DNA from 4 places in the Paenibacillus sp. FSL P4-0338 genome. Region 1 is predicted to be linked to each of the others. Evidence: riboswitches for the same ligand, from Rfam matches in the RefSeq annotation. Region 1 holds a riboswitch; each other region holds the start of a gene.

Region 1 (7,979 bases):
ATCCTCATTCCTGCTTATTGCTTTCTGGTACGGGCGGGAAAGATCCGGTTATGGGGCACTCAAGTCTATGCTGATCACCGTGTTCGGCGGACTTGCCATGTTTGCCGGATTTAATCTGCTGTATGTGATGACCGGTACTTATAGTATCCGCGAGATTATTGCATTGGCAGGAACCATCACGGATCACGCTATGTTTATCCCGGCTATGCTGCTGATTCTGCTGGGTGCCTTTACGAAATCGGCTCAGTTTCCGTTCCATATCTGGCTGCCGGACGCCATGGAAGCTCCGACTCCGGTCAGCGCCTATCTTCACTCCGCTACCATGGTCAAGGCAGGGATTTATCTGGTGGCCAGGCTTACTCCTGTCTTTGCGGGGCAATCGGAGTGGTTCTGGCTGGTGTCTGTAACCGGCCTGCTTACTTTGATCTATGGGTCGTTCAAAGCGATCCGGCAAACAGATCTCAAAGCCTTACTGGCCTATTCTACGATCAGCCAATTGGGCCTCATCATGTCACTCTTTGGTCTGGGATCAGCAGCCGGCTTTGCCGGCGGAAGACAAGACGCGATTTTTTATACGATGGCTACTACAGCCGCGCTGTTCCACCTCATCAATCATGCTGTGTTCAAAGGCAGCCTGTTCATGGTGGTAGGCATCATCGACCATGAGACCGGCACCCGCGATCTCCGCAAGCTTGGCGGACTGATGTCGCTTATGCCGATTACCTTCTCGGTCGCACTAATGGGGGCGTTCTCCATGGCCGGGCTGCCTCCATTCAGCGGATTTCTCAGCAAAGAGATGTTCTTCACTGCGGTACTGAATATCCGCGAGTTCGATATTCTGAATTCTGGATTCTGGCTGCAGCTCTTTCCTGTCATTGCCTGGATTGCGAGTGTATTTACTTTTGTATATAGTATGATTCTTGTATTTAAGACCTTCGGCGGCAAGCTGCATTCAGACAAACTGGACAAAACGCCGCATGAAGCTCCACTAGGACTCTTGCTGGCACCCGTCATTCTGATTTCTTTCACACTGGTGTTTGCCTTTTTCCCGGATCTGGTCTCGGTCACGCTGATTGAGCCGGCAATGGCCTCCATACACACGGGGATGCTCTCTCCGGGGGAGAGCTTTGAGACTTCTATTCATTTCTGGCATGGCTGGACACCCGAGATCTTCATGACATTTGGTGTTGTAGCAGCCGGAATTCTCCTGTTCAAAAGCTATACCCGGCTGCGGGTGCTGGACCGTGAAGCCAGGGGGCGGAATACGCTTAACCGGGTGTATGATGCGTCGCTCCGTCTACTGGAACGGGGGTCCGCGCGTTTGACAGATGCCTATATGACCGGCTCTAACCGCCATTATTTACTGTATATCTTCAGCTTTTTGATCGTGGCTGTGCTTAGTGTTCTCCTCCGGGAACCCGGGATCAGCTTTGGCATGAAACAGTATGCGGACTTATCCTTCTATGAATGGGCCGTTATTGTAACGATGCTGCTGGCAGCCTTTGCTGTTCCTTTTGCCAAATCACGGGTCAATGCCATCCTGTTCACCGGCGGTGTCGGGTACATGGTGACGCTGCTGTTTGTCCTTTTCCGGGCACCTGATCTTGCGCTGACCCAGATGATTATTGAGACCGTGTCCGTCATCCTGTTCCTGCTCTGTTTCCGGTACTTGCCGAAGCTGAAGAAGCAGAAGGAGAACATGCGCTTCAAGCTGCCTAACCTGATCATCTCGCTTGGTGTGGGTGTAACAGTGACGCTGGTCGCTCTGGCAGCAATGGGCAGTAGTCCGTTCGCGTCCATCTCCGAGTACTTCTTACAAGAAAGCTACGCTCTGGCAGGCGGAAAAAATGTAGTTAACGTCATTCTTGTAGACTTCCGCGGATTCGATACTTTATTTGAGATCATGGTGCTTGGTATCGCTTCGCTGGGCATTTATGCCCTTGTCCATCTGAGAATGAAAGAGGAGCCTAAGCGAATTGATCCGCAGCTGGCTGTACCTCTGCGCAGTAATGATGTGATTCTGCAGACGATGTCCAAAGGAATTGTCATCATCATTCTGATCTTCTCCCTGTATCTGTTCTTTGCAGGTCATAATCATCCGGGGGGAGGCTTCATTGGCGCATTGATGACTTCCGCAGCGCTTATACTGATAACCATCGCTTTTGGCATGGATCAGATTCGTAAAGTGTTTCCTGTAAACTACCGCCTGCTCACGGCAGCAGGGCTCATGCTGGCTATTCTTACAGCTTCAGGCTCATTTCTCTTTGGTGTCCCTTTTCTGAGTCATTCCTTCGGACACTTCCATCTTCCTATCCTTGGAGATGTCGAACTGGCAACAGCTGTGCTATTTGACTTAGGCGTCTATTTAGCAGTGGTAGGAGTTGCGATGAACATTATTTTAACGATTGGAGGGGATAAAAGATGGAACTAGTAATGGCGATAGCAATAGGCATTCTGTTTACTATAGGGGTGTACCTGATTTTGTCCAAAATCCTCCTGCGGGTTGTCCTGGGAACCTCCTTACTGACGCATGGTGTACATCTGCTGCTTCTGACCATGGCCGGACTCAAGCGGGGGGCAGCTCCTGTGCTGGGTAATGAGGAGACTTATGTCGATCCGCTGCCGCAGGCTCTGATCCTGACCTCTATCGTGATCAGCTTCGGCGTAACTGCCTTCTATTTCGTGCTTGCTTACCGCTCTTATCAGGCCTTAGGTACGGATGAAATCGACAGTATCAAGGAGGTCAAAGAATGAATAACCTTCTGGTTCTGCCTATTCTGATTCCGTTATGTACAGCGGTGATTCTGATTCTATTCAAAGAGCAGATACGCCTTCAGCGGGGGATTAGCGTAGTTAGCGGTATCCTTACTATCCTTAGTACAGCCTTGCTGGTTACACGTGTACATGCTGATGGCATTATGACCTTACAAATGGGAGGGTGGGTCCCCCCTTACGGGATTGTATTTGTTGGAGATATGTTCGCTTTACTAATGGTGATGATGGCTTCCATCGTAAGCTTCGCCATATTGCTCTATTCCTTCAGCAGCATTGGAGAGCAGAGGGAGCGGTATTATTATTATACTTTCTTTCATTTTTTGCTGGTCGGGGTATACGGCTCTTTCCTTACGGGAGATATTTTCAACTTGTTCGTCTTCTTTGAGGTGATGCTGATTTCTTCATATGCCCTTATCTCCCTTGGAGGGACCAAGCTGCAGTTACGGGAGACAGCGAAATACCTGCTGATCAATATTGTGTCGTCAACGTTGTTTGTAGCAGCTGTAGCGTATCTGTATGCGGCAGTAGGGACGCTGAATATGGCGCATTTGTCACAGCGTATTGCTGAAGCGGGGCAAGGCGGTATATTGAACGTAATTGCTGTGCTTTTTTTAATCGTCTTCTCCTTAAAAGCGGGGCTGTTCCTGTTCTATTGGCTCCCGGGATCGTACGGCGCACCGCCTTCGGCGATCAGGGCACTATTTGGTGCTCTTCTTACCAAAGTAGGACTATATGCCATTATCCGCACGTTCACCCTGATGTTTGTGAATGATACCAGTCTCACGCATAGTTTGATCGCCTGGATGGCTGCGGCAACCATGATTCTGGGCAGCATAGGGGCAGTGGCCTACAAGGATATCCCTCGGATTCTTAATTATAATGTCATTATTAGTGTCGGATTTGTGGCTTTCGGGCTTGCTGCAGGTACCGGGGATTCGCTGAACGGAGTCATCTTCTATCTGCTTCACGATATGCTGGCTAAAGGGCTCCTGTTTATACTGGGCGGATTAATCATCTCCGCAGCAGGAACAGATCGTTTGAGTGGAATGGGAGGCATGATTAAGAAATACCCGCTCCTGGGCTGGATGTTCTTTATATTGACCCTTGCTCTGGTGGGGATTCCGCCGCTGAGCGGTTTTGCCGGAAAGCTGCTGATCATCCGCGGAGCTTTGGATGCCGGTATGCTGACACTGTCTCTTATCGGTCTCGGCTCAAGCTTTATGGTGCTGTATTCCTTAATCAAGATGTTCAGGCTGGCCTTCTGGGGAAATGAACCTGAGAGAGAACTGCCTGCTGTGAACCTGAAGAGAGCTTCTGCTGTCGCCGCTGCACTGATTGTGCTTGTCATTGCAATGGGTATTGGAGCAGATGCTCTATATGCCTATGTAGCACAGGCCGGAGAGGTTCTGGCTTCACCTGCGGAATACATTCAAGCCATACTGAAGGAGTAGATATAATGACTCTACAATTCTTGTTTAATCTGTTAGTTGCTTTATTGTGGATGGCAATCAATAATAGCAGCTCCGGCGCCACTTTTCTTATCGGGTTTCTGCTCGGCATAGGGATGCTGCTGTTATTCAGAAGATCCAAGCCCCAGGCCCAGCCATTTTATTTAAAACGTCTATGGTCCATATTCAAGCTGCTGCTGATCTTTATCCGCGAATTGACCATCTCGAACTTTGTGGTGATTTATCATATTCTTCGTCCGAAGCTGGCGATCCGCCCTGGAATATTCGCCTATGAGACAGCCTTAACCTCAGCCTGGGAAGTTACACTGTTGTCTTGTCTGATATGTCTGACTCCTGGCACGCTAACTCTCGACGTGTCAAGGGATGGGAAGACCTTATATATTCATGCTATTGACATCAAAGATGCTGAGGAAATGGTGAAGCAGATCCGGGGGAATTTCGAACAAGTGATCATGGAGGTGACCCGCTGATGGTCTCCGTACTATTAACTACCGCATTGACCATTCTGGGAATGGCCATACTCGCGTGCCTGTACCGGCTTCTGAAAGGACCTACCCGTTCGGATAGGGTGGCGGCCCTAGATACGATAGGCATTCATGTACTGGCTATGATTACTGTCATTAGTATGCTGCTGGATACCCGCAATTTTCTTGAGGTAATTCTGGTTATCGGTATTCTGACGTTTATTGGAACCACTGCACTCGCAAGGTATATCGAACGTGGGGTTGTTGTGGAAGAAGGAGGGGAACTGCATGACAGGTGAGTTGTTTAGCTCGATTCTAGTAGTGCTGGGCGCCATTTTTTGCGGCATTAGTGCCTTTGGTCTGATCCGGCTGCCCGATGTCTATCTGCGTTCACATGCGGCCACCAAAAGTGCAACGTTCGGGGTGTTATGTTTATTGGGCGGCGGCTTCCTTTACTTTTGGTTCAAAGATGGAGAGATCAGTGTCAAGCTGCTGCTGGCGATTCTTTTTGTATTCATCACTTCACCGGTCGCAGGCCATCTAAATGGCCGGGCGGCCTACCGTTCGGGCGTTCCCTTGTGGAAAAACAGCATACAAGACGATCTGCTTACCCATACGGAAAGAAGTAAGGAGCAATCTGAGAAATGATATTTGCCGCTGAATTCCTGTAAAGGAAACGGGGGAACCAAAAGTTCCGGGGTGAATCTCGAGAATATCGAGTAGGGCTACTCAGGTCCGAATCCGTCAGCTAACCCCGTAAGCGTTCATGAGAGGGGAATCCTGCAGTGCCTATTGTTGATGTCAACGGAACAACCTTGTATTATGAGATATCGGGTAGCGGTCTGCCCATCGTTTTTATCCATGATTATTCGACCTCCCACCATCTTTTTGAACCACAGGCGGAATATTTCAGTAAGCGCGCGAAAGTAATTGTCTATGATCTAAGAGGAAACGGGCTGTCGGGGAAGATGAATGTTGAGATTGGCCGGATCTTAGACACTCAAGTTGAGGATCTAAAGGCATTATTAGATAAACTGGATGTAGAAAAGATTGTAATTGTAGCCTGCTCCACTGGAGCTATACTTGCCCAGAAGTTCGCCTATCTGTTCCCTGAGCGGGTGATTACCATGATTTTGGTGGATAGTTATTTTCAAGGTGATTACTCTGCTAGTGGAAGTAAGTTGAAAGAAGCGTTGCAGTTCTGTGCCTGGATTTCTCATTATCTCCCTGCTGAAATGTTTATCAAGCCTTTACGTATCACCTATCACCGGTGGCTCTTGGCTTACCATATCTTGAGAAAAGAGCTTATGCATAAACGGACGACAGAATGGATTAAGCAACGCATGGCGTTGAAGTATTCGGACGGTTACGGGTTTGCGCTGCGGCTGCAAATTCCGGTGCTGATCGTGTCAGGTAATCACAATGAGCGGGTGTTAGAGCAAGTTAAAAAAACAGCGGCTAAGTATCCCAAAGCTCATTTAGCGATCATCGAGAATGCCATGTATCCTAGTCACCTATGTCAACCGCAATTATTTAACCGGCTTTTGCTCGATTATCTAAAGGACCAACAGTGTTTTCAACAAGAGCTACCTGGCTGATGCTCTCACTGGACACACAGCCTTGAAGGTGACGCAGCGCTGTTTATTTACGAAAAGAATCATTACAGGAGCCAGTGATATGTTTAAAAAAAGGTACCTTTGGTTTACTCGAAAACTCAGTCTAACCTCATCAAGAATTATTCTTTTAGGTTTTGCTGTAACCATCATTCTGGGGACAATTATGTTGTCCTTACCGGTATCTTCATCCACCGGAACTAGTGTGGGATGGCTAAATGCATTGTTTACCTCAACTTCAGCTGTGTGTGTCACTGGACTGGTGGTGCTGGATACAGGAACCGACTTCTCCAACTTTGGACAAATCATTATCCTGCTCCTCATTCAAATCGGAGGATTAGGATTCATGACGTTCAGTGTTCTAATTGCCGTAATTCTGGGGAAGAAGATTGGGCTGAAGGAGCGTTTACTCATCCAACAATCTTCGAACTCCATTGAAACACAAGGGGTCGTCCGGTTATCACTAAGCATTGTGCTGATCTCATTTATCTTCGAAACTCTTGGGGCATTGTTGTTGACCGTCCGGTGGGCAAATGACCTGGGTGTTGCCAAAGCCTTATATTATGGAATTTTCCATTCCATCTCGGCCTTTAATAACGCAGGTTTTTCATTATGGTCGGATAGTCTGAGCCGGTATGTCGGTGATCCGTTAGTCAATATTGTCATTTCATTTTTATTTATCATTGGTGGAATTGGATTTATTGTGATTCTGGATCTATACCGCAAGAGAAGCTGGAAGGCTCTGTCTTTTCACACAAAAATCGTGCTAATCACTTCAGGAGTGCTTTGTTTTGCAGGGTTTCTGGTCATATTTGTGTTTGAGCTTTTTAATACCAGAACATTTGGTACACTCACATGGGGGGAAAGAATCTGGGGTGGATATTTCCAGGGAGTGGTTACCCGCACAGCGGGGTTCAACTCCATTGATATTGGTGCGATGTTACCGGCGTCCCAGTTCTTTATGATCTTTCTGATGTTCATAGGAGCTTCATCAGGCTCGACAGGCGGGGGGATCAAGACGACCACCTTTGCGGTACTCATATTAAGCATCTTCTCAACCATCAAGGGGAATGCTGATGTGCAGCTGCTAAAAAAACGGATACCTCAAGATCTTATTTTCAGATCATTGGCTGTAATGACCATCTCCTTAGGCCTTGTTCTTGGAGCAACCTTTTTATTAACAATTACTGAATATACCCGCCATACGGATATTCTTGCTCTTTTATTTGAAGCTACATCAGCCTTTGGAACCGTGGGCATGTCCATGGGCTTAACCCCTGATCTGTCACCGATTGGTAAATGTATCATCATAGTTATAATGTATATTGGGAGACTGGGCCCTTTAACCTTAGCCTTTGCCTTGGCACAAAAAAGTGTTAAACAGAAGTACCGTTACCCAGAGGACAAGTTGCTGATTGGTTAGTAAGTAGGGAGTAGTTGGAACTGATTAAAAGGAGAAGTTCTTCCGTTTACGGGTAGAACTTCTCCTTTTTTATCTTCATTTTTATAGTAGAAGCTTCTCCATAATCATCACATCAATAAACGTTTTGTCTATAATCCCCTGCTTCTCCAATAGACCCACCTGCCGGTAGCCCATCTTCCGATACAACCCTTGACCACTCTCATTAGATCATCTCCTTAAGATTGTTTTCTCGCTT
Region 2 (7,979 bases), on a different contig from region 1:
ATACCTGTCTTCCCGCCGGAACATCCTCACGGTTCATAGAGAACTTGATTCCCTTCTCCACTTTGCTCTTGGCATGCATGGCACCGATATCGATAACGGCGATGCCCTGATCAATAATGACAGGCGATACATTGTTCAGATCAATCGAGCCTGCACCGAAGCCTTTATGCTTAGCTCTGGCGTTCACAATATTCAAGGCAATTTGTTTTTTGCCCTCCGGTTGTACGTTATCCACATGTGCACATCCTTTCCATTCACTAATTATTTAATTTTAGCTAATAATGCGGCGATTGCAAACATATACATCCCGTAGATGCTTGTCACGGGAGGAATCATAGTATGAAGCCACATTCATTAAGGTATACCCTCATCTTCGCAGTCCTGGCTGTCCTCACCTTGCTTGGAGGCGGAATATGGTTTCTGTCAGGGCATAGCCCTGCCGTATGGACTGCCTCTGTTCCAAAAGAGGCCAAGTCCCCCGCCATTATCCCCCGGCAGCAGCCCGTGCAGTCCGATCTTTCAGATACGATCTACACGTCGGAGACAGAGGCTTTAAGCCAGCGCGTGGTTGAATATCACATGGATGTGGAGCTCCTGCCGGGTGCGGAGACCCTAGTCGCCTCCGAGACGCTGACCTGGACCCATCCAGGCGCAAAGCCGGTCCAGGAGCTCTACTTTCATCTGTATCCCAATGCATTCGCATCCGCCGGTACCACCTTCATGAAGGAGTCCGGGGGTACGCTTCGCGGTGACACCATGCCTGCAGGAGGTTACGGGAGCATTACACTGACAGATTTGCGGACCTCTGAGGGCGTCTCGCTAATGCAGCGCACACAGTATGTGCAGCCGGACGACGGCAATGTCAATGACAGAACACTGCTCAAAGTCCATCTGCCTCAGCCGGTGAACGGCGGTGAGAGCGTGACGGTAAGGCTTAAATTCGAGGTTAAGCTGCCGAAAATTTTCGCCCGGATGGGAACCGCTGACGACTTCGTGATGGCCGGCCAGTGGTTTCCGAAGCTTAGCGTCTACGAGCCTGCCGGCAGAAGAGGACTCAAGGAAGAAGGCTGGAACCTGCATCAATATCACGGCAACTCCGAGTTCTACAGTGATTTTGGGATCTACAATGTATCCATTTCTGTCCCGCCCGAGTATAAGGTCGCCGCAACCGGGTTTCCGGTGAGAGACGCCAAAGTTGTACAGGGCCGCAAGATCTATCAGTTCTATGCAGATGACGTCCACGACTTCGCCTGGGCCGCATCGCCTGATTTCGTGGTTGCCGAGAAGGCCTTCTCCGCGCCGCAGGTGCCCGGGGTGAAGATTAAGCTCTATCTGGACCCGCTGCATAAGCATCTCCAGGAGCGTTACTTCCAGGCGGTCGAGGCGGCACTGACGGCATTCAGCAAGTGGTACGGCCCTTATCCGTATTCCACTTTATCCATTGTTGTCCCGCCAGAGTCCGGCAACGGGGCCGGAGGAATGGAATACCCAACCCTGATTACCGCCTTCGGCGCCACGGACACTTCACCGGGCACCTCCCTGGAGCGCACGATCATCCACGAGATCGGGCACCAGTATTTCTACGGCCTGGTGGCCAGTAATGAATTCGAAGAAGCCTGGCTTGATGAGAGCTTCACCTCTTATGCTGAAGACCGGCTAATGGAACAGGAATACGGCGTGGTCTCAAGCCTGCCGCTTCAGTCCAGCCTGGTCTCCTCTTCACAGCCTCTTACGCTGGAGACCTGGAAATACACTGGTGATGATGCCTACACGCGCAATGTGTATATCCGGGGCAAGCTGGTGCTGAAGGATATGGAACGCATCGCCGGAACCAAGAATATGGACGCCATCCTCGCCGCCTATGCCCGCAAATACCGCTTCCAGCATCCGTCCACCGCCGACTTCCAAAAGGTTGTGGAGAAAGTGACCAAGCAATCCTGGCAGACTTATTTTGAGCGTTTTGTCTATAGCGGGGGTGCACCCGACTTCGCAGTTGATGATATCAGGCTCACGGTCGGACGGGACAACGGCGACGGCGGGGGGATCCGCTATAACGCTGTGGTCGATGTAAGCAATAAGGGCAGCCTGTACCCTGATGTTCCCGTGAAATTCACCTTCGCAGACGGGTACACTGTGCAGCAATACTGGAATGACGAGGGTAAGGCTACCTCCTTTGAGTTAGCGTATAAAGCTCCGCTGGTCTCCGCAGAGATCGATCCGGGGCATTCCATTCTGCTGGAGAGCAGGCATCTTAATAATTTCAAAATGGCGGAGCTTGAGCCGCGCACACTCTCCCGCTGGACGCTTAGCGCATCTACTCTGCTTGAAACCCTGCTCGGAACTCTTGTCTGGTGAGGTGAAGGAATGGTGAAAAGTTCAATTGCCCGCGGTTGGATCAGCATGAAAGAACAGTTCTATATATTGATTCTGCTATTTATCTACCGGCTGTTCTGGGGTTATTTCCTGTACAAATTCATTAAAAGTGCGGTTGTCCCCGTCCTGCTACGCTACCCGGATGCGAATGCCGGCGGCAGCGGAATAGGCAGGCTGCTGTATTATATCGAGGGGCAGACTGCGCTGCGCACCGACCCCGCCGTCCAGCACTGGCTGTGGATGCTGCTGGCGCTGACAGTGCTAAGGCTGCTGCTGACTCCCTTTATCCGTGCAGGGCTGCTGCACGAGCTTCATCAGGAGCGCGACGGAGCGCGGGGACTGTTCTTTTTCCCGGGAATGAGAAAATATGGGCTGCCGGTGCTGGCGTTCAGCCTGGCCGAATGGGCACTAACCCTCCTGCCGCTCTATTGGCTGCTTCCACGCATGTACCGTCATCTGCTCAGCGGCGTTCTCGATGTTCAGCTCCTGCTCAAGCTTGTGCCCTGTGTGCTGGGCTGGCTGCTCTATCTATTCCTTGTCCGCAAGCTTCTGCTCTATATGCAATTCGGCTATACCGCAGGTACCGGCATGTTCTCCTCGCTGCTAATCTGCCTGAAGGTGTTGATGCCTTCGATCGGTATTTCCGTCATTCTGGGGGCGGGAAGCCTGGCCGTAATTCTGCTCTGTAGCGCCTCTGCTCTGTTCTATCCCGGATTGCCGGCACTTATGCTCCGCCAGGCAGCTCCGCTGCCCTCCACGCTGTTCAATATGTGGGGAATCGCTGCCCAGTACCACCTCTGGTCCAGTAAATCATTTCCACAATAATAAGCTGCTACAGCGGCATACTAAAAAGAGTCACAGCCCCTCATCAGGGAGCAGGACTCTTTTTTGCTTGAAGAGAAGGACAAAAGCATTTGCAAAAGGGTAAATCGTCTGATACAATGATGCCTGTACCACTAGTAACAAAGTTGTAATCTTTCAAACAGAATCTTCCGTATCTATTGCAATTTAATCAATGCCGATAAGTCACTGTTCTGGTGCATAAAACGCCGAATTCCCTGCACCGGGAAGTGGGGGAACCATATTTTGGGTGAATTGATCTCGCTTTAGAGGGGTCATAGGGGAACCTTCTACCGAATCCTTAAGCTAACCTCGCAGGCCCTGGAAGGAGTACATCTTTTGATTAGACAGAATTTCAAGAAAAAATGCACCGCAGCGGCGCTGGGTCTTGTGATGGTATTCACACTCGGAGCGGGCAGTGCCTTCGCAGATTCCAAAATGGATACTGTGATTTCAAAAACCATTGGAACGTCGTATAAAACCGGGGGCACAACCACCAGCGGCTTCGACTGTTCCGGATTTACCAAGTATGTGTTCAAGAATGTCGGGCTTACCTTGCCCCGTACATCCAAAGCACAGTACAAAGTTGGAACAACAATATCCAAGAGCAATCTACGCTCCGGAGATCTCGTGTTCTTCAATACTCTGGGTAACGGAGTTTCCCATGTCGGTATTTATGTTGGAAACGGGAAGTTCGCACAGTCCTCCAGTTCACGTGGTGTAACCATCAGTTCGATGAGCCAGTCTTACTGGGCCAACCGCTACGTTGGCGCCAAAAGAGTAATGAGCACAACAGCCTACCAAGCTGTCGCTTACGATTGAACCTTTGAAGCATACCCCGAATATTTCAGCCTCTAACAACTAAATGTAACTTATACGAGCCCGGGATGATTATTGCCGTAATCATTTCCGGGTTTTTCCTTTTCCTTATTCTACCTTTTACCCGAATCCACAGCCTTGAAACAGCATTTTATTGCAAAAACAAAGAAAAAATCATATTAAATAACCCCGGCGCATAGATATGAGTCTTTCGAAAGGGCTATAACTCTAAAAAACAGCAAAAAAGATGGATTAATATGTTATAAGTGATTGCCAAGCGCCTTAGTCTTTGTTACAATTATCGCAGTGAGCTTTTAGTAACATTTTTGTAATTATTGAATCGCTTTTAACAAAGGTTTTGTCATGTATTGAATGAACCGCTAATCCTAATCAACAGTCGTGCCGAGTTCCCTAATGAATTAGGGAAACGGGGGAACCACTTTGGGTGAATTGACCTCCTATTCTAAGAGGGGTCATAGGGGACCTTCAACCGAACCCTTAAGCTAACCTCGTAGGCATTGGAAGGGGTATTTACTTTTGAAGAAGAAGCTAGCAGCCGCAGTACTAAGCTTGTCCATTATCTTCACAATCGGAGCAGGAAGCGCTTTCGCGGATTCCAAAATGGATAAAGTGATCGACAAAGCCATCGGAACCAAATACGTATCCGGCGGTACATCAACTAACGGGTTTGATTGCTCCGGATTTACAATGTATGTTTTTGATAAGATCGGCATTAACCTGCCCCATCAATCCGGCTCTCAGTACCAGATGGGTACTGACGTGTCCCGTGACGAGATGAGACCAGGCGATCTTGTATTCTTCAATACAAGCGGTAAGGGCATATCCCATGTAGGTATCTATGTTGGTGACGGCGAATTCGCCCATGCCTCTTCCTCACGCGGTGTAACCATCAGTTCGCTGAGTGACAGCTATTACGTCAACCGCTACGTTGGCGCCAAACGAATCATGAGTACAGATGCCTACAAGACTGTAGCTTCGGATTCCCAAGACAACGATGATGTACAATAATTCTTTGTAACCTACGCTCTTTTCCAAGATTTTTGCCGAAATCTTGGAGAAGGGCTTTTTTTTGTCTATAAAATTACTTACCCGTCTCTATATTTGTAAAACACCGATTCTGTACTTTCAGAAAATAATTATTGGCGTTTGTCAAGTTTCTGCATTTCCGCAAGGAATTTGCGTCGAAACTGGCTGTTTTTGTATATAATTAATAGAAGAACAAGTGGAAACGGCTTTTCCGTCCTTTAAAAGCAGTTTCGGCTGGAAGGAGGCCTCCCGTAATGATTAGCTCCCCGTTAACCTTTTATGTGGTGCCTATGGAACCGCAGCATGCCGCTGAGATCTGTGAGTGGAGCTACAAGCCTCCGTATAATATTTACGGCTGGATGTCCTGGGAGCAGATGCAGGCGCTGGGCGTGGAGTTCGGAGACCCGCAGCTTCGCAGTGAGCAATATGTATCTGTAGTGAACGGACAGGGGGATCTGTGCGGCTTCGCCCAGCTCTTTCCGATGGAGGGGGTAGTCCGGCTTGGTGTCGGAATGCGGCCCGAGCTGTGCGGCCATGGAATGGGGCATCTGTTCATGAAGGCTATTGTGCAGGCAGCACGGGCGCGATACCCGGAGCGTGAGATCGACCTGGAGGTGCTGACCTGGAACCAGCGCGCCATCCGCGCTTACCAGAAATGCGGATTCACTATAACGGATACCTATGAACGCCGCACCCCGACCGGCAATAAGCCTTTTTATTGCATGGTCTATGAGGAATAGCACTGGAGACAGATTGATTTGCAAAAAAATGGATCGTTTGTGTTCATTTTTTTGACACAAATACTATGATAACGCTTCACCATCCGCTATAATGGAGTCAGCAGCTTACATGGAGGGACGGATGCAGATGCAGAAATGGATCATGAGCGGTTTGTTTTTTGCCGCCTGTGCCTTTGCAGTAATCTTAATGTTTACCTTACCCGGTAAATCCGAGGTGGCGGAGCAGAACAAGCCGACCATGCCGGAGGTTGTGCTGGACGCTGCTGGCGCAGAAGCTACAGTGAAGGCCAATTGTATCTCCTGCCACGGTGACCAGCTTCAGGGCGGGGCGGGACCCAGCCTGCAGCAGGAAGGCGCTTCGCATGACGCGCCGCAGATCTACAGCATAGTCACCAAGGGCCGCGGACAGATGCCTTCCTTCAAAGACAGGCTGGCCCCTGAAGAGATTGCGAATGTAGCCCTATGGCTGGCCGAGAAGAAATAATCCGCAACCTGTACAAACACCATGCTCTTCATTTCAAATGTATAATGCCCGTGACGAGGATAACGAATGATCCTTGCACGGGCATTTCTATTGATCAGATATTCCTATTGTCTCCATAGGAGCCTTGTCCTCTAGCGGGTCTTCTCGAATGCCTCATTAAATTCATGCGCCTGGCGGAGATCAAGCTTCTCCACATCTGCAGCCAGCCGCAGAACAACCGTCTTGTAATCAATGGTGATATGCGGGTGATGGTCAAAGGCCTCCGAAATTGCCGCTACCTCATCCACAAAAGCAATTCCCTTCATATATTCACTGAACATATATTTGCGCACCAGCCTATCCCTCTCCAGCTTCCAGCCCTCAAGCTTGCCGATCTGCTCCTGAAGTTGTTCCTCAGTTAATTGCAATTCGTTTCCTCCCTTGCTAAGTTAACGGTTCCTTAATCCTGCTCTTGCCTTCAAATAAAACATCCCTCAGCTTCTGAAAGTCCAAGGGATGTGCCAGGCTAAAGATTTTTGATTAAATGTATTCTGACATCCCGGCAATTAGTACTCCACTTCCAATTTTAACATGGCTGGATGCCCGGGACAAACCCGCTGCCGCATTTCCCCCCTGTTTTATACAAGAACGACCGAAGCCAGATCCTCATCGCCCAGCAGAATATTAATGCGGTGTGTTTCTTTATCGTACATTACAACTCCGCTGCCCACCTGAATGACCGGCTCGTTGCCCAGCGCGTAGAACAGGTCTTCCGCAAGCGCCTCCCAGACCTCCTGCCTTGATTCCTCCGGCAGATTTGTCCACTCTTCAGGCTCCATTTCAAAAAAAATGTACCCGTCTGCAATCCGTCCAACGGCTCCTGTCAGTTCAACCAGAATTTCACCGTAATCTCTGCCATGCTTAACTCCCACATCAATCACTCCGTTTTCTTCGCTGATGAATAATAACCTACCTTATCTATTATAGCCGAAAAAATCACTTCACAAAAAAGGGAATGATGTCGATAAAGAAGAATATACGTGATTTGGTTACGAACAGAGTGTTCTCCCGCGGTTCAAGGACGAAATACGCGGTTAGTCGATCACTTCTTAATTCTCATGGACGAGGTGTATAAATGGAAATCTCAACAATTCTAGGCCTGGTTTTTGGTCTGGTCGCAGTAATCTGGGGGATGATTCTCAAGCATGCTCCGCTTGCAAGCTTGAACAACCCCGCTGCCTATGTCATCATTTTTCTTGGCACGGCTGCCTCCATCTTCATGGCCTTTCCGATGTCGGAAGTCAAGAATTTCCCTAAGCTGTTGAAGATCCTGTTTACGAAGAAAAAGATGGTCGGTAAGCCCGAACTGATTACCATGTTCATGGAATGGGCATCCATTACCCGCCGCGAAGGACTGCTCGCTCTGGAATCCAATGTCGATGAAATTGAAGATAACTTCCTCCGAAACGGCATGCGGATGATTATTGACGGCAATGATCAGGAGTTCGTCCGTGATGTATTAATGGAAGATATTCATGCCACTGAAGACAGACATAAGGCCGGAGCCTTGATCTTCTCCCAGGCCGGGATGTATGCCCCTACACTAGGGGTACTCGGGGCTGTTATCGGGCTGATTGCCGCCTTGGGTGATATGAGTAACATGGACGTCCTGGCCCATGCGATTGCCGGTGCCTTCA
Region 3 (7,979 bases), on a different contig from region 1:
AAGAATGGTTTTATTGAATCAAAGAATAGCATTGAAATATATCGAAATAAGCTTATGAAAAAAATAATAGCAAATAACCTAAAAGTAACAAAACACCCATCCGTCCATAAAGGCAGGTGGGTGTTTGCTTATACACCATTTTTTTTACGAAAGTCAGAAGGGTTAACTCCTGTCCATCTTTTGAATTGTCTGCTGAAGTGGGAGAGGTTCTTGTAGCCTAAACGATTTGAAATCTCATTTAAAGATATCCTGGGCTGCTGGAGTAATATTTTGGCTTCCTGTAGCTTTAAGTCAGATAGATAGGTGCGGGGCGACATTTTATATATTTTTTGAAATACCTCTAATCCATAGTTAGGGCTGATCCCTAGCGAAGCAATGATGGGCTGGATGCGAATGGTGTAGTCTGAATTTCCCTGGGTGCAATTTTTCTTAAAAGCACTCTTGATGGCTTCGGCAATTTCTTTGGCGTATTTCGCAGTGGTCATGGACTGGTTAGCACGTATCTCCGTCAGGACCGGCTGGATATCTACCAGCACCTCCAATAACTCGAACAAGACCATTTGTGCTTTTAGCTTCGCTTTGGTGAACGACAACTCAGGCTCATGCAGAATATCGATCCATTTTTGAAGGCATTGTTTCAACTGGTCATGATACACATTGGAGGGCGTATAGACCCAATCACAGTTTTTCATGATTTGCATCCGCAAGGAGGGCTCGTCTATATCGAAATGAGCACAAAAATAGGTCATCGATGTAGCGGAAATACACTTATTCGTATGCTCGAACCCAGGCGGAATCAGCAGAATATCATCACGGTTCACAATGAATTGTTCATGATCCATTCTTGTCTCCTGAGCCCCATCCAGCACAATTAGAATCTCAAAGGCATGGTGGGATTCTGTAGTCATGCTCCAATCGGCAGGAACAGTCTGTGTATGTGCGCCAAAAAAGCGTATATTCCAATCAATGCGCGGCAGCAGCAGCGTCTGTGCACCTGTGTGATACCTATTCATATGTTCCAATTTGCAGCACCTGCCTTTGATTTGGGTAAATCTAGCCGTAATCATCCCATCGCTTAAGTACGTTAGTAGTTATTATAATATACATAGGCAATAGAAAAAGGGTAAATAATATGGCTAAACAGCGAAGGGAAGCAAATAAATGACGAAGATTAATAATCCAATAATCCCTGGAATGGCACCAGATCCCTCTATTATTAGAGTGGATGATGTGTATTATATTGCGACATCCACGTTTCATTGGAATCCCGGCATTCAAATTTTCAAGTCAACCGATTTAGCGAACTGGGAGCTGACGGCCTTTGCCCTGAATAAAGGTGAAGTGAATCTAAGAGGCACTAATACTCCAGCCGGGATCTGGGCACCGCATCTATCCTATGATTCTTCTACGAACCGGTACTGGTTAGCCTATTCGCATATGTTGAACATGGCAGGCCGTGAATTTAACTCGGATTCCTATGCCATGTGGGCAGAAGATATCCATGGACCCTGGTCGGAGCCAATCTATCTGACATCCATCGGTTTCGATCCGGCGCTGTTTCATGATGAAGACGGCAAACACTATGTGTCCATTCTTGAATGGGAGACCCGTGAAGGGTATCAGGCGCCTGGACATATTGTGATCGCTGAATTTGATTTGAATGAGGGAAAGATCGCTGGACAATGGCACCGGGTGACGCAAGGATTCACCAGCCGCGGCTGTGCTGAAGCACCGCAGATCTATAAATATAGAGATATGTACTATCTACTATTAGCTGCTGGCGGAACGGGATATGCTCATGGTGTTGAGCTGGGACGTGCGGAGAATATTTTTGGCCCCTATGAACCGCATCCGTCGGGAGAGCCCATTATCACCTCCTCGCCGCGCCATCTATTCTCACTGGGTAATCCAGATGCCGGGCATTTTGAGATGTATAATCCAGGCTCAATCATGCAAAAAGCAGGTCACGGCTCATTAGTTCAAACCCAAACAGGCGAATGGTACATTGCCCATCTAATGTCACGGCCTGTGGAAGGAACGCTTTTAAACCCATTAGGCCGTGAAACCTCGATCCAAAAAATGCATTGGACAGTAGACGGCTGGCTGGAAATGAAGGATGGATCGAATGTAGCCAAAATGGAAGTTGAGGGGTTAACAGGTGTTGAATTAGAGGGGGACAGGCTCTCTCATGATGTATTCGATGATTTTAACCAGGAGCACTATGATATTCATTTTCTGACTCCATACCGGGACCAGCAAGCGGCATGGGTGAATACGGTTGAACGTCCGGGCTACTTGCGCATTCATGGAGAGAATTCTTTCTTCTCGCAGATTAATCCGGCGATGTTGGCTACGCGTGCAACCTCCCTTCATTATGAAGTTCAAACCAAGGTGGAATTTCATCCCGATCATTATTCGGAAACGGCGGGGATGGGGCTATACTATGATTCGAATAATTGGCTGTATGTTCACTTGACCCACTCCGAATCAGAGGGCACCGTTCTATCTGTGCTGCAGGCCAAGCTGGGGGAACGTATTGAATTGGTCCACAATTACATTCCAGTCCCTGAAGACACAGCGGAGCTCAAGCTGATCTATCATTCAGGCATCGCGAGTATCCTTTACCGCTTCGGGGATAACGGAGATTGGCAAGCTTTTGCAGAGAATATCGATGCTCTCTATCTGTCGGATGAAGGCGTGAACGGGGAGCCGGGGGAGATTGGCGGATTTACAGGCTTGTTCAATTTCATCGGCTCCGTGGATGCCCACCAGCATGACTCCTACGCTGATTTTGAGTACTATAGAGTTAAGAATTACTAACAGGAGTGGTGAATGGTTGTGAAGAAAAGTAGACAAACCCCCGTGCTGGTCGCGGTCTCTATCCTGCTCATTATTGTCAGCAGCCTGATCCCCTCGGCTCAGTCGGCTTGGCTGGGGGCGTTACAGACTCTTATGCTGGGAGCCGGATTGCTCGGCTGCTGTATGGCTTTTTGGCGGTTTGCCAAGGGCGGTAAGGGTGGTAAGGGCAAGAGCTGAGTTCTATGTACTGAACGGTTGGCGAAGACAGGATCGATGCATCGGATGGTTGAGCTATGTAAGGTGAGCCAAGCACTGTATGGATGCTGGTGCTGAGAATCAAGGACTAAGTCGCGGCGGATGCTGCGGCTTTTTTTGATAGAATCTATATGTTTTGGGATCCCCGCAAAGTACCTGAGTCATTTATCGAAGCTAAAGCCCCACTTTGAGGGGGCATTTTGTTTTGTAGGGGGACCCAGAGGCCCTTATTTTGTGAAAAAGACCGATTCTCTCCCCTTTGCGGACAGAGAGGACGTTAAAGGGCTGTGTGGAGAGGGAAATGAGGCGGAATAGGTTAATTAAGCGCCTCTCAGTCCGCATGGCCTTCGGAATGGTCCCATTTGCCGAAATAGGGGATCTGTAGTCCGCATGGCTCACCATCCATCACCTTCTTCGACATCCGTACCCTAATCCCGCCACATCCAACTCGTTCCGCGGCTCTCATTCCTATAGCCCGCGTATCCCGCGTTATACCCAGTCTCATCCCGCCGAAGGACGATGGACCGCAGGCAAGGCAGAATGGGCGGCTGCCATCTGTTCGCGTATTCCTCTAAGCCGGGCCTTCAGCTCGGGGATGCTGCAATCCAGGATCTGGCTGATGTCGGGCAGGGGGAGCTGGATGCCGTACCATAAGGCACTGGCAACGTGATCGTCCCAATTAAGCAGGGTAGCAGCGCAGCGGCTATGATCCCGGGCGAGCACAGCACATTGGCGGATGCACTCTCTGTAGGCAGCCGCAGCAGCGCTGTCCCCTGAGAGGCTGCTCTTCAGCCATAGTGGATGGAGTGCCACGAAGGTGGCGGTGGTTGCTTGCTCGGCGCGGGCGCCTTTTTCCAGCAGAAGGCAGCTTAGCGCATAGACGGGACTGCTATATTGCCGGGTGTAGTGGTTGAATCCGGCAGCAGCAGCTGCCGTGGGCGATAAGGGGTCAGGCATGTGGTCACGTTCCTTTCTGAATCTATACTGTGCAATTCATTCCAGCGCGCAAAAAACCGCAGGCAGAGGAGGACCTCTGCCTGCGGTTGTGGATAACAGGCGTAAGACGCCTGGCACAAAAGCGTGGCGGATCAGGGCTCTCTCCTTACGCTTACGAGGTTAGCTGTCGGATTCGGACGGTGAGAGTCGCCCTACCTGCCGGAGACCTGCGCGTGGCATTCTCCTTCGGATTCACCCCAAGTCGGCCTGACGGCCGGATGGTTCCCCCGTTTTCCACATGACGGAAATTCAGCGTGCATGCATTGCTTGTTTTCATGAATGCATTCATTTGCTTTCAACACGAATCATACTCTTTTCGGAGGGGGTTTGTAAAAATGGAAAAGAGTGCTATTCGCCTTTTTTTCAGCAAATGGCTGAATGGCTGTGCATAGGGAAGCTAAAACACCTATATGTAGCAGATTATCTGCCATTTATCTCGCTCAAGCGCTGTTTTTTATTTTTGGCAGAGATCACCACCACAGCGGAACCTTCTGATTCTTCCAGGCAATGATCCGCTTCACCTCACGAACGGTTCCTGTTGTAATCTCATAGTCGCTGCGCTGCGCTGCATGAAGGTCCAGGAAGTGCAGCATCCCTCCATAAGTCCCAACAGCCAGCAGCGTCTCATCCGGATTGATAGCTAACCCTGAAATAGTGCTTCCGGCATAATAACGCCACAGCTCCCGCCCCTCTGCATCAATGAGCCTTAAGTAGCCATAAGCGTCGCCAATGACAACACCCTCTTTCAGCGCTGCCGCTGCATACACCCGGGCTTCCTCGTTAACAAGCGGATATTCCTGGTCTGCCGGGAGTTTTCCTGCTACCACATCTTCAAGGGGAACGGCAAGGGTAACGCCATTATAGAAGTGGCAGGCATTGAACCATACGCTATGCTGGTCCTTCGTAAATATAGTATAGTGCGGGTAACTGGATTCCGGATTGAATAAGTGAACCTGCCCTGAAGTTATGTCATATAAAAGATGATCACTGCCCTGGCTGCCATAGGAAATCCATCTTCCATCCGGAGAGACGGCACCATGCGGCATGTCAATTTCAATGTGCTCTATCTCATCTGCTTTATATTCTTCGAGATCAGGATGCAGCAGATTCACCTCCCAGGGCTTCTCCTCCGATTGCTGGACCAGGAAAATTCCCTGGCTCATAACAAGCAATAACGCCCCGCCCCCGTTAAAAGGAATGACCTGCTCCAAGGGTAACGCCTGGTCCAGGCTGTCTATGTCCAAGACGGGAAAGTCCGGGTCCAGCGCTTGAATCGTTCCATTCAGCTCACGCCATGAGAGGGTTGCTACAACTGTGCCCTGAAGTGTGCTGTTCATGGATTGCATAATGGTAATCCCCTGAGTTCCGGCGAGCGCATAGAACTGATTATCAGGTGATGCCCCAACCAGGCTAAACTCGCCGAATACGGAAATAACATCCTTATGTACAACCACAACTGCATTCTTCTCCCAGGGGGTACCGGTGCTGAATACCACAGCATCATCACTGATGAAATGGATACCGCGAATCGCCTGCATCTCCTTCTGAAAGTGGCCGGAGAGCGGCCACGTTGCCGCCGGCAATTGCGCCCGCAGCTCAGCCATCTCACCGTGCTCATTAGCTCCTCGAATCATCTTATAGATTTTGGCGGCGAGGGTCCCGCGTGTATCCTCTGCGGGTTCATTTCCCGCTTTGTCCCAGCCTTCAGTCAGTCCTTTATGTACGAATTGGTTAACGTCGCTCGCATAACGCTGCCCTTCTTCACGCCATTTGGCAGCCTGCTCATTTTGTAGCCAGTTCAATTGATCAGTCCTCCTGTTCCAGATATATATAAATATACATATTTTACATCAATGAATCGCAAAAAAAGGTGCTGCTCCTGTTGAGAGAACAGCACCTTTGTGTATATTACAGAACAGCAGCATCCATAAGCTCTTGAAGCCCAGGAAGATTGAAGCCCTTGACTGCCCGGTCCCCGGATACAGTGACTGGAATGCCCATGAAGCCCAGCTTCTCCACTTCCTCCTGATAGACCGAGCTTGTCATCACATCCCGCACCTCGAAGGGAATGCCTTTGCTCTCCAGCAACTGCTTGACCTGATTGCATTCGCTGCAGCCGGAGGTCGAATAGACAATTACGTTCGCGCTCATTGCTCCACTGCTTCCTTTATCGCTTTTTGGGTAATCTTCCAGTGTGAGGTATTCCAGCGGACTTCGCTGTCCTCCAGCAGGAAGATTTGCGGGGATTCATGCTTGATTCCGAAATCCTCAGCAATCTGATTGGAGACAGGACGGTCTTCGATCACATGGACAACGGCTGCAGGAGTATCTGAATGCTGTGCATAGGCCTGGAATTCTTCGTTGGCCTTGGCGCTGATCGGACAGGTGGTGCTGTGCTTGAAGAGCAGTTTTTTGCCAGGCTGCCCGATATATTGCTCTAGTTCTTCCTTAGTGTGAATTTGTTGAATAGACATCGGAGGATCACCTTCCTGGGTAAGAGTTAATGAAACCTGTTGTCAACAATTGTGTTGTTAACAACTATTAATCATGATTGTAACATAGTTCAAAATTAAAGCAAAAGTAAAGTTCTGCATAGCCCGGCCCCTCCCTTGAAGGATGTTGTTAACGGCCCGAGGCCATGCTAATGTGAGAGGGATGAATCTAGGCTCGGTGCATAATCATGCAGATATGAGGGGGGAGCTCATGAAAAGGGTTGCTTGTGTTACCGGTGCTGACCGTGGACTGGGATTGTGTCTCGTTCGATCTCTTTTGGAGAGTAAGTACATGGTGTTTGCCGGACAGTATTTGCCGGACCCTGCGGCATTGGAAGCTTTGAAAGCGCAATACCCGGATAGCCTGAGACTGGTCCCTCTTGATATCGGCAATGCAGGGAGCGTAAAGGAGGCTGCACGGAGTATTGCCGGGAGTACAGGGCACCTTGATATGATTATCAATAACGCGGGGATTATCCACCGGTCGGATGATGCAACGGTGCTCGTGGATATGGATGATGAAGCGATGGCGGAGATTTATAACGTGAACACGCTTGGTGCGCTGAGAGTGAGCAATGCATTGATGGGCTTACTGCTGCAAGGCCGCCAGCGTCTGGTGATTAATATCTCGTCGGAGGCCGGAAGCATCGGACGGAACAAGCGGATCAATATGTATGGCTATTGTATGTCCAAGGCCGCACTTAATATGCAGTCTTCGCTGCTGCACAATCATCTGCGTGCGATGGGCGGACAAGTGATGGTCTTCCATCCCGGCTGGCTGCAGACCTATATGAACGGGGAGAAGGATGCGAAGGCGCCTGTAACTCCTGAAGAATCGGCAGGCAAGATTATGACAATCGTTCATAACCATAAGATGTATTTGGCTGAAGAACCGGCTTTTATCGATCTGGACGGCAATCTCTGGCCCTGGTGACACGAACATTCAGGACAGGCTATCTTGGCAAAAGAGAGGTGTGTACATCATGTCTTCATACAAAGCACTGGCGTTCGGCAGCTATACTGAAGTGAAGTACCATCCCTTCGAGGGAGTAGACCGTGAACTGGAGCAGCTCCTTGAGCCCGAGTTCCATGTGGTCTCCACGGAGGATTACGGACGGATGAACCGGGCAGAGCTGGCAGAATGCAGACTGGTGATCTCCTATACGGAGTTCTCCGAGGAGCAATTACCCACTGCGCAGAGCGGGGCCCTGCTTGCTTATGTGGCTGGCGGCGGCGGGCTGCTTGTCGTGCACAACGGCATATCCCTGCAGCGTAATCAGGAGCTTGGGGCGATGCTTGGTGCCCGGTTCACCCATCATCCGGCGTTCACAGCGCTGCAGATGAAGGTGACTGCGCCGGAGCACCCGATTATGGAGGGGATATCTGATTTTGTTATAGAGGATGAGCCTTATTATTTCGAGCAGCATCCCCACTTCG
Region 4 (7,979 bases), 130 kb from region 1:
CTGGCAGTGAGCGGGCTACAGCTTCATGAAGTGTCCGAAGCCAAGGTGGACCTGCAGACGAGCCGGGCGATATATTCGCTGGCTGTAAGCTGATTATCCGGCGGCTCCGGCCGTAAGAATCTAAAGAGGGTGCAGCTCTAAGCCAACATACCGGCTTAGGACTGCACCCTCTTTTCAAATATAAGAATTTATGTTTTTTGCGCTATAAATTATCCTTCTATTTCTCGCCGAAACGGCACCGTCCTATAAAAGGACAGCAAAATCGTTTCCACTTGGCAAAAACTATCGCCTATAATTCTTCCCCGATAATCTCCACTTCCGTCTCCAGCTCTACATCGAACTTGTGCTTCACCGCTGAGCGGACATGCTGGATTAATCCGATATAATCACTGGCCGTTGCATTGTCGGCGTTGACAATGAAGCCCGCATGCTTACGCGAGACCTCTGCGCCTCCGATGCGCGTACCCTGGAGTCCGCTCTCCTGAATCAGCTGCCCCGCGAACCGGCCCGGCGGCCGCTTGAAGACACTGCCGCAGGACGGATACTCCAGCGGCTGCTTCGATTCCCGCAGATAGGTTAACTCATCCATGGACGCCTTAATCGCGGCAGGATCGCCTGGAAGAAGCTTGAATCTCGCCTCCAGTACAATATACTGTCCGCTGGCGAAGATGCTGCTGCGGTATCCCCATTCCAGCTGATCGCTGTGCAGGGTGAGGAGCTGGCCATTCTGATCGATCACAAGCGCACTGTGCAGGACATCCTTCACTTCACCGCCGTAGGCTCCGGCATTCATATACAGAGCCCCGCCTACCGTGCCGGGGATGCCGCAGGCGAATTCCAGACCGGTCAGCTCCTGCTCCAGCGCATAGCGCGAGACATCGATAATCTTCGCCCCGCACTGCGCATACAGCAGCCCGTCACGGATGCCCATCCCGGACAGATCCGAGGTCTGGAGCACGATGCCGCGGATGCCTCCGTCCCGGATAATGACATTGGAGCCGTTGCCGAGAATCGTAAGCGGGATCTGATGATCAAGGGCATAGGCAGAGATGATCTGGATCTCTTCATATGTAACCGGGGCAGCCAAGATATCCGCTTCGCCGCCCATGCGGGTATAGACCAGATCCTTAAGGCTCTCACGGCGCTTCAGCGAGCCTGCTGTTACTAGCGGCTGCAAATCCTCATATATGTTGTCAATATTCATTCTTCATACTCCTAACTCTATGAACAAGATAATGGTGGTGCTTATTGCCGGGCCATCACGGCTTCAGCAACCACAACTTTAACAACGAACAGGCTCCCTTGTCAATGACAGGAGCCTGTTAAGAAGCTGCATATAGCAATATTATGCTTCGAAATTCCCAATTATACCCTATTTGACAGCCGCCGTGCTCTCGGAACGGAATTCCTCCCGCCGTGCGGACCGTTCCTCCTCCTTCATCCGGGGACAGGTATAACACAGCCGCCCGCCCTCAGTCCTGTAATACATGCAGCAGCGGTTACGCATCTGAACCGTCTGCTGCGGGTCCGCGAGCGATTCGATTCTCCGCACCTTCACCTGGAACGGATTCCGCGGCATCCCGAATACGGCAGCAGGCAGCTCATCCTTCAGATAGGCGTAATCCTCCTCCAGCCGGCGTAGCTGGAGCGGATCTGTAAGCTCAGCAGCAAAGGCTTCCGCATAATAATTGAATTTGGTCGGCATCTGTCCCCAGATCTCCCCATGCGAAAGGCCGCTCACCTGTGAAGCCATGCGGATCAGCGGCACGGCTGTGCTCTGGTAGAAGCTGGTGAGCACCTCATTGCGCCAGGCCTTCCGTTCAGGCTCATCCGCAGGAGCTTGTCCCATCCCCCATTCACGAAGCGAGAAGGCAACACGGCAGTAGCCGTCTGCCGGAACGAGATGCAGCTGAAGGTTCCGTAAGCTGAAGTCCGGTACACATAGGTAGCCGGTCACGGAATACTGGACCGCGAGTGCAATAATGCTCAGATAACCACCGAAATACGCACCGGCCGCTTTATCGTCAAGCGCCTTCATCAGCGGCCGGTAAGCCTCCATGAAGGTCCTCATCCCCGCCTCTTCTGCCAGTTCTGCAGCGGCGAAGGAATACACGGCTCCTTCGGGTACCTTAGCATGGAGATCGAACTTGGAACTATATTCTTGCCTCAGGAATTCATTCATGTTCCTCTCCTACAGCCCGGCAACTTTGTACGCAGCCAGCTCGTAAGGCAGACAGAGCGGCACACCTGTACGCGGATCAGGCACAATATCCGCCTCAATGCCGAATACCTCACGCAGCACTGCCGGTGTCATTACCTCATTCGGAGCGCCTTCACTGATCACATTGCCGGATTTGATCGCTACCATATGCTGCGCGTAACGGGAGGCATGGTTCAAATCATGGACAACCATAATGATCGTCCGGCCTTCCTGCTCATTCAGCTTCTGCAGCAGCTGAAGCACCTCCAGCTGATGGGCCATATCCAGGAAAGTCGTCGGCTCATCAAGGAACAGAATCTCCGTCTGCTGTGCCAGCGCCATGGCGATCCAGGCCCGCTGCCGTTGTCCGCCGGAGAGCCGGTCAATCGGCCGGTCACGGAATTCATTCATGCCGGTCAATTCAATCGCCTCGGCAATAATGCTGCGGTCTTCAGGCGTCAGGCTGCCGAAGCCCTTCTGATGCGGATACCGACCGTACCCTACCAGCTCAGATACCGTTAACCCGTCCGGGGCAGTAGGATTCTGCGGCAGAATCGCCAACTGGCGGGCCACCTCTTTGGTGGACAGATTGTGAATAGACTTCCCGTCCAGCATGACATTGCCGCTCTTCGGCTTCATGATCCGGGCCATCGTCTTCAGAATCGTGGACTTCCCGGAGCCGTTCGCTCCGACGAGCGCCGTAATCTTCCCTGTCGGAAGCGACAGATTCAGCCCCTTTACAATCATTGTCTCCGCATATCCGATGCTCAGCTGCTCTGTATTTAAACGTTCCGACATGATAACACTCCTCGTATAAATGTAATGGAGCAAGGCTCCTCTATTATAAATATGGCTATGAAACAGACAAGCTCAATTATTGCTTATAGATTGATGATATTGATTCTCATTATCTCTGTCAACTAAAACGTAAAAACGGCCGCCTCCGCATGAAGCAGAAACAGCCGTCTTTCTATAATCTTCTATATTATTTATGCAGATGGAAAGGAACCGTGGCGATGACAATATCCTTCTGATTCATCAGATAAGAGCGGATGAACAAGCTGGTCTGATTATGCAGCACCGCCTGCCACCAATGCTTGGTAACGAATTGCGGAATCAGGACGGTAATATGATCCGTTGAAGAGGTCTTCCATTCTACTGTATCGATGAATTTCACCAGCGGGCGGATAATACTGCGGTAGCGGGAGCGCAGTACGATCAGGCGTACTCCGGGGTTCCACTCCTCCCACTTCTGCTCCATCTTGTGAATCTCTTCTTCATCAAAGCCTACATATACAGCGACCACATTATCAGTCAATGACTTCGCATAGCTGATCGAATGTAGTACTGCGCGGGTCACACCGGCGACCGGAACGACTACGGTGCTTCCTTTGATACAAGGCTTATCGGTAGCGGGACAGATCCGCAGCTGATCGGCAATATTCATATAATGGCGGTGAATCCGGTGGAACACGATAATGACGACCGGCAGGAAGATGAAGGCCATCCACACGCTGGAGAATTTGGTGATAATGAAGATCATGGTGATCGTTAACGTGGTGAGCATCCCGACCGTATTCACGGCGAACTTGCTCTGCCAGCCTTGCGGCTTCGTTCTGTACCATTGGACCATCATGCCTAGCTGCGACAGCGTGAACGGAATGAATACCCCTACTGCATATAATGGAATGAGTCCTTCCGTATTCCCGTGAAATGCAGCTACGAGCACTGCCGACATGACGCCGAGGAAAATAATGCCGTTGGAGAAGCCAAGCCGGTCGCCGCGCACCATGAAGGCATGGGGCAGATATTTGTCTTTGGCGAACATGAACGCCAGCAGCGGGAAGGCCGAGTACGCCGTATTGGCTGCCAGGAACAGGATAACCGCCGTAATCCCCTGAATGAAGAAGTACAGCCCGCCACGGCCGAAGGTAGACTCGGTAATCTGTGAGACCACGGTGGCCTTCTCATCGGGCATGATGCCGTACCAGTAAGCCAGCAGCGTAATGCCTGTGAACATAGCTCCGAGAATGAGGCCCATGAGCATCAGCGTTTTGGCTGCATTTTTCTCCGCCGGCGCTTTGAAGTTAGGAATGGCATTGGAGACCGCCTCTACCCCGGTTAGGGCCGAACAACCGGAGCTGAATGCCTTCAGCAGCAGGAACATACTGACATTGGAGACTGCCGTACCAATCTCAGGAACGTGTGCATGAGCCCCGCCGGTTGCATATTTGAAGATCCCTGCGATAATCAGCACGAAGATGGAGACGACGAACAGATAGACCGGGATGGCGATGAACGAAGCCGATTCGGTCACCCCGCGCAGATTAACAATCGTTAAGAGTACGATAACAGATACCGCTATGAGGACACTATGATTATGCAGATTTGGAAAAGCTGAAGTGATCGCGTCCGTCCCCGCCGAGGCGCTTACCGCCACCGTCAGAATGTAATCCACCAGCAGCGAGCCGCCGGCCAGAAGCCCAGTATGCACTCCAAGATTGGTTTTGGCTACAATATAAGCTCCTCCGCCCTGCGGATAAGCGAATATCGTCTGCCGATAGGACAGAATCAGAATAGCCAGCAAGCCCAGTACGGCTAATGCAATTGGCAAGGAGTACCAGATGGCGGTGAACCCGGCGGCCACCAGTACGATTAGAATTTGTTCTGTTCCGTAGGCTACAGACGAGAGCGCATCAGAAGACAGGACAGCCAGTGCTTTCACCTTGGATAACTTTTCATGATCGAGTTCGTTCGACTTCATCGGACGCCCGATCAATAGTCGTTTTACCTTGCTTACCATTGTAGTAACAGTTCCTCTCTTGGTTAAGTTGAAAATGGGGTTTCCCTGCGCTGTTTTCATAAGTGGATTTCATAAATGCAGGCACCAAAATAAGCATACGGAAATGATCCGCATGCCTAATGTGCATGGTCATTATCCCACTAGTGGCTTACGAGGTTAGCTGGCGGATTCGGACTGTGGTAGCCCTACGGTTACAGCCCTTGCGGCCTGCTCCGATTCACCCCTTTTGGCCTTGGCCAAAGTGTGGTTCCCCCGTTTTTCCTTCCGGAAAATTCAGCGCATATTCAACTTCTCACAAGGACTAATATTAAGCTACAATACGTCTTCCGTAAAGCGTGGAAACAAATGAAAAAAGAATGAAAAGCACTCAAAACAACCAAATTCATCATCCGGTATGTCTTGATCTTTCATTCTCTTTCATTATCCCTTTAACACGTGATTTTACAGGGTTTTTGTATATTATTTTTCGCTAAAATTAAGGGGATTCTCTTCTCTTCCTTCTGCCCGTCAGCTTCTTACTCTGCAGGCTCCTCTTTCCGTCCTGTCCAGAGCAGAATGGAGATTAAGACAAAGGCTATAAGTGCAAGCAGAGGGATCGTAACAAATCCGAACCAATTCAGATAATCCTTGTTGCACGGTACGCCGATGGTGCAGGGAAGCACCTTGCTGAGCGCCGGAATTTTCTGCTCTGCATAATGATAAATAGAGATACAGCCGCCGATCAGACTAAGGGGAAGCACATAAGGAATGATCCGCTTGTCCGCCCGGTAGGTGGCGATCCCCAGCAAGAACAGCTGCGGGTACATGAAGATCCGCTGGAACCAGCACAGCTTGCACGGCTCGTAATGCAGGACCTCACTGAGATACAGGCTTCCCGCTACAGCCACCACACAGACGAACCAGGCCAAGTAGAGACAATTTCGCCGGCAGAAGGCAGAGAAGGCTGTCATTGGGCAGCTCCCGCTGCTGCTGTAGCTGCTTGAATCTGAGCGTCAATCTCCTCCATATTGAAAGGCTCCTTCACCTTGATGCCGTTCACGAACAAGGAAGGTGTATTCGTTACGCCCGCATCCGTGCCAAGCTGAATATCCCGGTCCAGCTCCTTCGCATAGGTGCGGTCGTCAATATCCTTGCGCAGCAGGTCATAATCGACCGGCAGCTCCAGCTGCTTGGCGAGACTCACCATGAAGTCAGGCGTAGCCCACTCCTTGTCTTCATTCCCCTGGTTGGCATAGATCGCATCGAAGTATTTCCAGAACGCTTCCTGGTTCTGATGATACACCGATAGCGCTGCCAGGGAGGCCGTTCTGGAATCCTTGCCGATGAAGGCCAGATTCACGAAATAGAAGGCTGCTTTATTCTGATCTACATAACCCTGAACGATCTGCGGTTTGATCACACCGGTGAACTGGGCGCAAGCCGGACATTTGAAATCGCCGAATTCCACAATTTTAACCGGAGCATCCTCCTTGCCAAGCCGCATCATTTCGCTGTAATTGAAGGCAACCGGCTTACTGTCTGTACCGGCAGGAGAAGAGTCCTTCGAAGCAAGTATGAATAAGCCTACAAAAATAATAACGACGATAGCCACCGTACTCACGATCAGAATTCTCGTTTTCTGCTTCTGCTGTTCCTGCTCTGCCCTGCGCTTCTCCTGCTTGCTCATTTGGGGAGCCATGACATTGTTCTTTTTTGTTTTGCTCAAAGAGAGTTCCTTTCCGTCCTCAGGACTGTCGTGATAAAAGAATAGTTACTTTCAAATTATATAATGTTAACTCTCTTGTTGGCAATCGCTGCTTATACGGCTTCGTTCTCCTCTGCTGACTCCCCGCCCCCTGTATCCTTGCCGAAGAATACCTCCGGGGAATGCTCCTGCGACTGCAGCTTAATTCTGAAGAAGAATTGTGTACCGCCTCCCTCTGCCGGTTCTGCCCAGATCTCTCCTTGCATCAGGTCTACAAGCTTCTTGCAGATCGCAAGGCCCAGACCCGTTCCGGGGTATTTGCGGGTATGCGACGCGTCCACCTGCGAGAAGGACTGGAAGAGCAGCTGCAGCTTATCCGGGGAGATGCCAATGCCGGTGTCGCGCACCATGAATTGCAGCGCCTGAGCGGTCTCCCTGACGCCATAGGACTCCACCTTAACCGTTACCGTGCCGGATGGCGTGAATTTCACCGCATTGCCGATCAGATTGATCAGAATCTGGCGGATACGCGCAGCATCCCCGGTGAACTTGTCGGGAAGCCCCTCTTCGATCACAAGCTCCAGGGATAACGGCTTGTCTTGCGTGCTCACCACGAACAGATCCATACAGCCCTGGAGAAGCGCCTTCAGCCCGAATGTATCCTTGGTCAACGAGAGACTATCCGCCTCCAGCCGGGAGATATCGAGAATATCGCTCATCACATGCAGCAGAGCGTGGCTGCTTGTACTCTGAAGCCGCAGGAGCTCCAGATGCTCGGGATTGCTGATATCCTCGGCCAGCAGCTGGTTGACACCGATAATGCCGTTCAGCGGTGTGCGAATCTCATGGCTCATGGTGGCAAGGAACTCGCTCTTCATCGTCACAGCACTCTCCGCGGCATCCCTGGCCTCCAGCAGCTCATACTGATACTTCATAAGGGCTGTCACATCCTCGGCCACAATATAGACCCACTGCTCCGTATGATGCAGCAAAGGAAAGACGGTGACACTGCAAATCAGCTGCTCCCCGCCTTTGCTCCGGACCTTCAGCTCAAGCTTAGAGGACTGGCCCCGTGACGCACGTGTTACGGCATCCCGAACAGCCGCTTCATCCCGTTCGCTGTACAGTATCGCCTTATAATTCCCCAGTTCCTCTCTGCTATATCCGGTAATGTCCCGCAGAGCAGGATTAGCACTGATAATCTTCTTGCGTGCAGGATCAATACAGATCACCATATCAGGGTTATGCTCAAACAGCGCAGTATACCGCTGCTCATTAAAAGCTGCTGACTG

Evidence for each region. A riboswitch is a leader RNA that binds a small molecule or an ion and turns the genes downstream of it on or off. The one in region 1 is predicted to bind cyclic di-AMP.
Region 2: another riboswitch for cyclic di-AMP. It lies ahead of MKZ07_RS33375 (C40 family peptidase); the one in region 1 lies ahead of MKZ07_RS07630 (alpha/beta fold hydrolase).
Region 3: another riboswitch for cyclic di-AMP. It lies ahead of MKZ07_RS26290 (hypothetical protein); the one in region 1 lies ahead of MKZ07_RS07630 (alpha/beta fold hydrolase).
Region 4: another riboswitch for cyclic di-AMP. It lies ahead of MKZ07_RS08245 (APC family permease); the one in region 1 lies ahead of MKZ07_RS07630 (alpha/beta fold hydrolase).

Annotation. Positions count from the first base shown of each region.
Region 1 covers NZ_JBBOCG010000001.1:1,764,938-1,772,916, forward strand. Annotated here, with positions in the region: gene MKZ07_RS07600 (Na+/H+ antiporter subunit A) at 1-2,431, shown strand, start outside; gene MKZ07_RS07605 (Na(+)/H(+) antiporter subunit C) at 2,422-2,754, shown strand; gene MKZ07_RS07610 (Na+/H+ antiporter subunit D) at 2,751-4,226, shown strand; gene MKZ07_RS07615 (Na+/H+ antiporter subunit E) at 4,232-4,714, shown strand; gene MKZ07_RS07620 (Na(+)/H(+) antiporter subunit F1) at 4,714-5,007, shown strand; gene mnhG (monovalent cation/H(+) antiporter subunit G) at 4,997-5,356, shown strand; cyclic di-AMP (ydaO/yuaA leader) riboswitch at 5,354-5,486, shown strand; gene MKZ07_RS07630 (alpha/beta fold hydrolase) at 5,494-6,306, shown strand; gene MKZ07_RS07635 (TrkH family potassium uptake protein) at 6,386-7,744, shown strand; partial or broken gene MKZ07_RS07640 (GNAT family N-acetyltransferase) at 7,826-7,948, opposite strand; gene MKZ07_RS07645 (arsenite methyltransferase) at 7,960-7,979, opposite strand, start outside.
Region 2 covers NZ_JBBOCG010000003.1:13,084-21,062, reverse strand. Annotated here, with positions in the region: gene MKZ07_RS33395 (YwhD family protein) at 1-235, opposite strand, end outside; gene MKZ07_RS33390 (M1 family metallopeptidase) at 340-2,355, shown strand; gene MKZ07_RS33385 (hypothetical protein) at 2,365-3,198, shown strand; cyclic di-AMP (ydaO/yuaA leader) riboswitch at 3,411-3,549, shown strand; gene MKZ07_RS33380 (C40 family peptidase) at 3,607-4,035, shown strand; cyclic di-AMP (ydaO/yuaA leader) riboswitch at 4,423-4,565, shown strand; gene MKZ07_RS33375 (C40 family peptidase) at 4,570-5,061, shown strand; gene MKZ07_RS33370 (GNAT family N-acetyltransferase) at 5,334-5,819, shown strand; gene MKZ07_RS33365 (c-type cytochrome) at 5,947-6,303, shown strand; gene MKZ07_RS33360 (4a-hydroxytetrahydrobiopterin dehydratase) at 6,435-6,710, opposite strand; gene MKZ07_RS33355 (hypothetical protein) at 6,921-7,214, opposite strand; gene motA (flagellar motor stator protein MotA) at 7,418-7,979, shown strand, end outside.
Region 3 covers NZ_JBBOCG010000002.1:510,485-518,463, forward strand. Annotated here, with positions in the region: gene MKZ07_RS26275 (AraC family transcriptional regulator) at 129-1,013, opposite strand; gene MKZ07_RS26280 (family 43 glycosylhydrolase) at 1,162-2,820, shown strand; gene MKZ07_RS26285 (hypothetical protein) at 2,839-3,036, shown strand; gene MKZ07_RS26290 (hypothetical protein) at 3,556-4,011, opposite strand; cyclic di-AMP (ydaO/yuaA leader) riboswitch at 4,146-4,315, opposite strand; gene MKZ07_RS26295 (WD40 repeat domain-containing protein) at 4,521-5,852, opposite strand; gene MKZ07_RS26300 (glutaredoxin family protein) at 5,959-6,201, opposite strand; gene ytxJ (bacillithiol system redox-active protein YtxJ) at 6,198-6,524, opposite strand; gene MKZ07_RS26310 (SDR family oxidoreductase) at 6,754-7,476, shown strand; gene MKZ07_RS26315 (ThuA domain-containing protein) at 7,526-7,979, shown strand, end outside.
Region 4 covers NZ_JBBOCG010000001.1:1,889,976-1,897,954, forward strand. Annotated here, with positions in the region: gene MKZ07_RS08225 (hypothetical protein) at 1-93, shown strand, start outside; gene murB (UDP-N-acetylmuramate dehydrogenase) at 290-1,204, opposite strand; gene MKZ07_RS08235 ((2Fe-2S)-binding protein) at 1,373-2,182, opposite strand; gene MKZ07_RS08240 (ABC transporter ATP-binding protein) at 2,192-2,998, opposite strand; gene MKZ07_RS08245 (APC family permease) at 3,186-5,003, opposite strand; cyclic di-AMP (ydaO/yuaA leader) riboswitch at 5,133-5,292, opposite strand; gene MKZ07_RS08250 (disulfide oxidoreductase) at 5,519-5,953, opposite strand; gene MKZ07_RS08255 (DsbA family protein) at 5,950-6,708, opposite strand; gene MKZ07_RS08260 (ATP-binding protein) at 6,801-7,979, opposite strand, start outside.